2 regions of the Arthrobacter sp. B3I4 genome follow, and region 2 is predicted to be linked to the other one. Evidence: predicted binding sites of a transcription regulator. Region 2 holds the regulator's gene; the other holds the start of a gene.
What was found. Region 2 encodes HrcA, which represses chaperone genes, less so after heat shock. Its sites were predicted from a motif close to TTNGCACTCGNNNNNNNCGAGTGCNAA; they were not measured.

Region 1: the regulator HrcA is predicted to act here: its motif matches at 1,967-1,993, upstream of groL (chaperonin GroEL).

Annotation. Positions count from the first base shown of each region.
Region 1 is NZ_JAUSYK010000001.1:114,899-118,304, reverse strand. It holds gene QFZ61_RS00525 (LytR C-terminal domain-containing protein) at 1-262, shown strand, start outside; gene QFZ61_RS00520 (cold-shock protein) at 332-535, shown strand; gene QFZ61_RS00515 (ABC transporter substrate-binding protein) at 589-1,881, shown strand; gene groL (chaperonin GroEL) at 2,176-3,406, shown strand, end outside.
Region 2 is NZ_JAUSYK010000001.1:2,476,846-2,480,251, reverse strand. It holds gene QFZ61_RS11835 (16S rRNA (uracil(1498)-N(3))-methyltransferase) at 1-522, opposite strand, end outside; gene dnaJ (molecular chaperone DnaJ) at 525-1,652, opposite strand; gene hrcA (heat-inducible transcriptional repressor HrcA) at 1,733-2,746, opposite strand; gene QFZ61_RS11820 (DUF3097 domain-containing protein) at 2,983-3,406, shown strand, end outside.

The DNA.
Region 1 (3,406 bases), 2.4 Mb from region 2:
GCCGGTGGCGATCTACAACGGAACGACGACGGCGGGCCTGGCCGGGCGGGTCGGGACAACCGTCACTTCGGCCGGCTGGGTCCTGGGCCCGCTCGGCAACTGGGGCGGCCCCCGGCAGCAGACCTCGGTGGTCTTCTACAACGGTCCGGAGCAGAAGGCGAACGCTGAAGAGCTTGGTTCACTGCTCGGCATCCCGACGCTGGTGGCTTCGGCAGACTTCAAGATGCCGCTGGTCGTCGTCCTGGGCCCAGGTTTTAGGTAAAACGCGCTTCACCAACCACGGCCCACAACGAGGTGCGCCGTTAGCAACCAAGCTGAAATTGGAGACAAGATGGCACTGGGGACCGTCAAATGGTTTAACGCAGAAAAAGGGTACGGCTTCATCACCGTCGAGAGTTCCGGAGCCGATGTCTTCGTGCACTGGTCAGCGATTGCCGGGGACGGTTACCGGGCCCTGAGCGAAGGCCAGCGTGTGGAGTTGGAAGTCGGCGAAGGCGAAAAGGGCCCGCAGGCTGAAAGTGTTCGGCCCGCCTAGTGTCACTTTCCGCTGCAACCGTCTCACCGCAGAGCGGCGTCCACCGACGACCAATGGCCGGCCCATCAACGCCCGGCCGGCGGCTCGGCGGGCGGCTCAGTCGGGCCGCGGCGGCCGGGATCGCCACTGTACTGGCCCTGGCCGGGTGTGCCGGCCCCACCGGGAACGCGCGAACGGACGCCGCAGATGCAAGCGGGGACGGCACGTTGCGGATCGGAGTGCTCCTGGACAATACGGGACAGCAAAGCTTCCTCAACGCATCCCAGCTCGCGGCCGCCAAGCTGGCGGTCAAGGAGATTAATGCCGCCGGCGGTCACAAGGGCAGGCCGGTGGAACTGCTGCCGGCAGCCGTCGGCACCGACACCGCCGCCCAGGCGAAGAACCTGGTGGCCGCGAAGGCTGATGTCGTCATCGGACCGACCGATTCCAGCCGCGCCGCTGACGCCATCGACGTCCTCGCGCGCGCCAAGGTCGCCATCATTTCCCCGGCGAACACGGCACCCGGACTCAGTAAATACAAGAGCGGCGGATACTACTTCCGGACGGCCGCCGCCGACGTTGCGCAGGCATCGGTCCTCGTCAAGCTCGCCAAGGACGGCGGCGCCAAGACCCTAGCGGTGCTGCACGAGGAGGGGAGCTACGGCAAGGAGGTCGCCGTGGCCGTGTCCGCGGCCGCGAAAGCGGCAGGCCTGGGCACCGCCGTGGACGCCGAGTTCCAGCCCGGACAGGCGCAGCAGGCGGCGGCGGCCGCCAAGAGCGCCGCCCCCGACGCCGTCGTCCTGGTGGCACGGGACGGCGCCCAGGGCGCGATCGCTGAACTAAACAATGCGGGACTGGCCGGAAAAAAACTCCTGCTCAGCGACGGGGCCGTCAACCAGTACGGGCAGGGCCTGGCGTCCAAAGCGCTGGACGGGACGCGGGGAGTGCTGCCGGGCGTCTTCCCGTCCGCCCACTTTCAGGCCGAACTGGTTGCCGTGGACCCCGCCCTAAAGGACATGGCTTTCGCCGCAGAGACCTACGACGCCGTCAACCTCGCGGGGATCGCCGCCGCCGCGGCGCAAGACGATGCCGGCGCCTCAATCGCGTCTCGGCTGATCGCTGTCTCCGGCGGCACCGGCGGCCCCACGGACGGCGCCGCCGGTGAGGCCGCCGCCTGCAAGTCTTACCAGGAGTGCGTGGCCGCGCTTACCGCGGGCAAGCGCGCGGATTACGAGGGCCAGTCGGGCCCCATCAACTTCGACAGCAACGGCGATGTCACTGCCGCCGCCTACATGGTTTACAGCTATGGGCCGGACAACACTGCAAAAATGACGGGCAGCGAAATGGCGCGCAGTGCGGGCACCTGATCGCTCCTAGCGAAGCGGGCGCCGCAGCGCCGGGGCCCAAGGGAACACTGCTTGCACTCTCCCCGGGGGAGTGCTAATTATGGAGTTAGCACTCCCGCGTATTGACTGCTAATACAGCGCCTGGTTTCACCGGGTCCGTTGTGGCGGCGGGCTGACCGGGAGCGAAAGAAACACCTGGCTGGGGTGAGATCCCGGCCCGGCGGCGTACAGAGGCCGCCGGGCAGGAATCGTCCGTCGCGGGCACCGCAGCAAAGGTTCATTCTTAACGACTGTCCCGAAAGGACTACTGCCGTTATGGCCAAGATCATTGCATTTGATGAAGAGGCACGCCGCGGTCTTGAGCGGGGCCTGAACATCCTCGCCGACGCCGTGAAGGTCACCCTCGGCCCGCGTGGACGCAACGTCGTCCTCGAGAAGAAGTGGGGCGCCCCCACGATCACCAACGATGGTGTATCCATCGCCAAGGAGATCGAGCTGGACGACCCCTACGAGAAGATCGGCGCCGAGCTGGTCAAGGAAGTTGCCAAGAAGACTGACGACGTCGCCGGTGACGGTACCACCACCGCCACCGTGCTGGCCCAGGCCCTGGTCAAGGAAGGCCTGCGCAACGTCGCCGCCGGCGCTGACCCGCTGTCCCTCAAGCGCGGCATCGAGAAGGCCGTCGAGGCGGTCACGCGCGAGCTCCTGGCCTCCGCCAAGGAAATCGAAACCAAGGAAGAGATCGCCGCCACCGCGTCGATCTCTGCCGGTGACAACGAAATTGGCGCCCTGATTGCCGAAGCCCTGGACAAGGTCGGCAAGGAAGGCGTCATCACCGTCGAGGAGTCGAACACCTTCGGCCTCGAGCTGGAACTCACCGAGGGCATGCGCTTCGACAAGGGCTACATCTCGGCCTACTTCGTAACCGACGCCGAGCGCCAGGAAACGGTCCTTGAGGACCCGTACATCCTGATCGTCAACTCGAAGATCTCCAACGTCAAGGAACTGGTTGCTGTCCTCGAAAAGGTCATGCAGTCCAACAAGCCGCTGCTGATCATCGCCGAAGACATCGAGGGCGAGGCACTGGCCACCCTGATCGTCAACAAGATCCGTGGCACCTTCAAGTCCGTCGCCGTGAAGGCTCCGGGCTTCGGTGACCGCCGCAAGGCACAGCTCGCCGACATCGCCATCCTCACCGGCGGCCAGGTCATCTCCGAGGAAGTCGGGCTCAAGCTCGAGACCGCCGGCCTCGAACTGCTCGGCAAGGCCCGCAAGGTCGTTGTCACCAAGGACGAAACCACCATCGTCGAGGGCGCAGGCGACGCCGACCAGATTGCCGGCCGCGTCTCCCAGATCCGTGCCGAAATCGAGAACTCCGATTCCGACTACGACCGCGAGAAGCTGCAGGAACGCCTGGCCAAGCTGGCCGGCGGCGTGGCAGTCATCAAGGCCGGTGCAGCAACCGAAGTCGAGCTCAAGGAACGCAAGCACCGCATTGAGGACGCCGTCCGCAACGCCAAGGCTGCTGTTGAAGAGGGCATCGTCG
Region 2 (3,406 bases):
GATCACCGCCAGGTCCGCGGCCGCCACGGCCGCCCGGAGGGACCCGCCGTCGACGGCGGCCCGGACCTCGGGGATCCACGCGCGCCGCGCCTGTTTCGCGGCTGCAGTCACCACGGACTGCCACTTGGCGTGCGCCTTGGCCGCGCGCTCCGGCTTCCACCGGACGATCGAGCGTTCCGCCTGCCACGGCACGACGGCATCAATCCCCAGTTCGGTGGCGGTTTCGGCGGCCAGTTCATCGCGGTCGCCCTTGGCCAGGGCCTGCACGAGGACCAGCCGGATCTCGGGCCGGGCCTCCGTGCTTACTTCGGCGCACTCCACTGTCAGTTCCGCGGGCGCGACGGCGGTGACGGTTCCGGTGATCCGCCGGCCAGCGCCGTCGGCGATGTCGACCGGCTCCCCCACGGCCAGGCGCTTGACCGTGACAGCGTGGCGGGCCTCGGCGCCGTCGAGCACGAAGCTGGAACCGGGGACCTGCTCATCCAGGGATCCCGCGGCGGTGAAGAAGACCGGGTTGCTCACCGCTACAGGTTACCGAGACGGTCCCGGAGCTTGGCGAAGACACCGCCGCTGGCGGCCAGCTTGCCCTCGGTGAACTGCTCGCCGCGGAGTTTGGCGAGCTGCCGCAACAGATCCTCCTGCGCCGAGTCGAGCTTGGCGGGGGTGTCCACCTGCAGATGGACCTTGAGGTCGCCGCGGCCGTAGCCGCGCAGGTGCGTCACGCCTAGGCCGCGCAACGTGATGATTTCACCGGACTGGGTACCGGCTTTGACACCGATTTCCTGCTCGCCGTCGAAGGTGTCCAGGGTCAGTTCGGTGCCCAGCGCCGCTGCGGTCATGGGGATGTTGAGGCTCGCGTGCAGGTCGTCGCCCTCGCGGACGTAGGTCGGGTCGTTGTTGACCCGGATTTCCACGTAGAGGTCACCGGAGGGGCCGCCGGCGGGGCCGGCCTCGCCCTGGCCGGAGAGCTGGATCCGGGTGCCGGTGGCGACGCCGGCGGGGACCTTCACGGTGAGCGAACGGCGGCTGCGGATCCGGCCCTGCCCGGCGCACTCGTTGCACGGATCCTTGATCACGGTGCCGAATCCCTCGCAGCTGCCGCAGGGCGCGCTGGTCATAACCTGGCCGAGGATGGAGCGCACCGCGCGCTGGACCTGGCCGCTGCCGCCGCAGATATCGCAGCGCTCGGGGTGGCTGCCCTCGCGGCAGCAGGAGCCCTCACAGGTGGGGCAGGTGACAGCGGTGTCCACTTCGAGCTTCTTGTTCACGCCGAAGACGGCGTCGCGCAGTTCGATCCGGACACTGATCAGCGCGTCCTGGCCGCGCCGGACCCGGGACGCGGGTCCGCCCTGGCCCCCGGCACCGCCGAAGAACGTTTCAAAGATGTCCTGGAAGGCGAAGCCCTGGCCGGCGTATCCGCCGCCGAAGCCGTTGTCGTTGCCGTTCTCGTTGCCGGTGGTGTCGTAGACCCTGCGCTTCTGCGGGTCGGACAGCACCTCGTAGGCGTGCGTGACGGCCTTGAAGCGCTCGGACGCATCGGGACCCGGGTTGACGTCCGGGTGCAGGGTCCGCGCCAGTTTGCGGTAAGCCTTCTTGATTTCTTCCCCGGTCGCTTCGCGGGAAACTCCAAGAACGTCATAGTGGCTGCTCAAAGTGTGTATCTCTTCCTGGTTGTACTGCCTGTGACGGGCAAACCTGTGTCGGTAAAACGGCTGTCGCCGGATTCGTGCCCTTAGGGGCCGAGAATCCTCGAGAGGTAACGGGCCACCGCGCGGACGGCCGCCATGGTGGTGGGATAGTCCATCCGGGTCGGCCCGAGCACCCCCACCTTGGCGGTAGCGTCCGGGCCGTAACCGGTGGCCACGACGGACGCTTCGGATAGCCCGTCGTAGGGGTTTTCCCGGCCGATGCTCACGGTCACCCCGCGGGGGTCCTCCGCCATGTCGCTGAGCAGGCGGAGCATCACCACCTGCTCTTCGAGAGCCTCCAGCACCGGGCCGATGCTGAGCGGGAAGTCCACGTTGGAACGAGCGAGGTTCGCGGTCCCGGCCATGACCATCCGCTCTTCCCGGCTGCTGGCGGCAAGGGACTCCAGTCCCCGCGCCAGCGCCTGGGCGGCGCCGCGGCGCGCCGCCGGGCAGCTGTCCACCACGCCCTGCAACGACTGCGGCAGCAGGTTCAGCGGGGTACCCGAAAGCCTGGCCAGGAACAGGGTCCGAAGCTCCGCGAGAGCGTCGTCGCCGAAGTCCTGGCCGACGTCGATCACCCGCTGCTCCACCTTGCCGGTGTCTGCAATCAGCACGGTGAGCACCTTGCGGGGGGCCAGCAGCACGAACTCGATGTGCCGGACCCGGGCCCGGCTCAGCAGCGGGTACTGCACCACGGCGACCTGGTTGGTCAGTTGCGAGAGCAGCCGTACCGTCCGGTCCAGCGCGTCGTCGAGGTCATCGGACCCCTCCAGCAGCGCCTGGATCGCCCGGCGCTCGGCCGGGGAGAGCGGCTTGACGGCCGAAATCTGGTCCACGAAGAGGCGGTAGCCCTTGTCGGTCGGAATCCGGCCGGCGCTGGTGTGCGGCGCCGTAATCAGGCCCTCGTCTTCCAGGGCGGCCATATCATTGCGGATCGTGGCGCTGGAAACGCCAAGGTGGTGCCGCTCCACCAGGGCCTTGGAGCCCACGGGTTCCCGGGAGTGCACGTAGTCTTCCACGATGGCGCGCAGCACTTCGAGTTTGCGTGGTTCGCTCACGCCGCACCTCCAATCGAGCCGTAACCGGTCCACCGGGCTTTCGGCCGGGCGCAAAAGTACCCGGCTGTTAGCACTCGGCATGCCTCAGTGCTAACAAGTCTAATATGAGTCGCGCCGTTGTTAGCATTGGATTCGCTGCTGGCGTGACCGCCGGGATGAGTGTTTCCGGGCACACGCGCGGTCCAGCAGTGTTCGGTTCTTTCAAAAATTTCCCAGTGCAAAGCAGTGTGTAGCCGATGTCGTACCAGAATTGGGGCCCGCAGGAGCTCTCCGCCCCCGCCAAGGCCCAGCTGCCCGAGATCCCGGTGGAACGCGGGATGGTGCTGGAGGATGTGCAGTCCGGCTGGGTCGGCGCGGTGACACGGGTGGAGAAGTCCGGCGGCATGCATCTCGTGGCGCTCGAGGACCGGCGCGGCAAGTCCCGGTCCTTCCGGCTGGGTTTCGGTTTCCTGCTGGAAGGCCGTCCGATCCGGCTGATGCCGCCCGCCCCGCGCGCTCCCGCCGGATCCGCCGGTGCGCGCACCGCCTCCGGCTCCGTCCGCGTTGCGGGGCAGCGAGCCCAGGTTGCCAAGGCGAGCCGGATCTGGGTGGAAGGCAAGCATGACGCCGAACTCGTCGAAAAGGTCTGGGGCGACGACCTCCGGGTGGAGGGAATCGTCG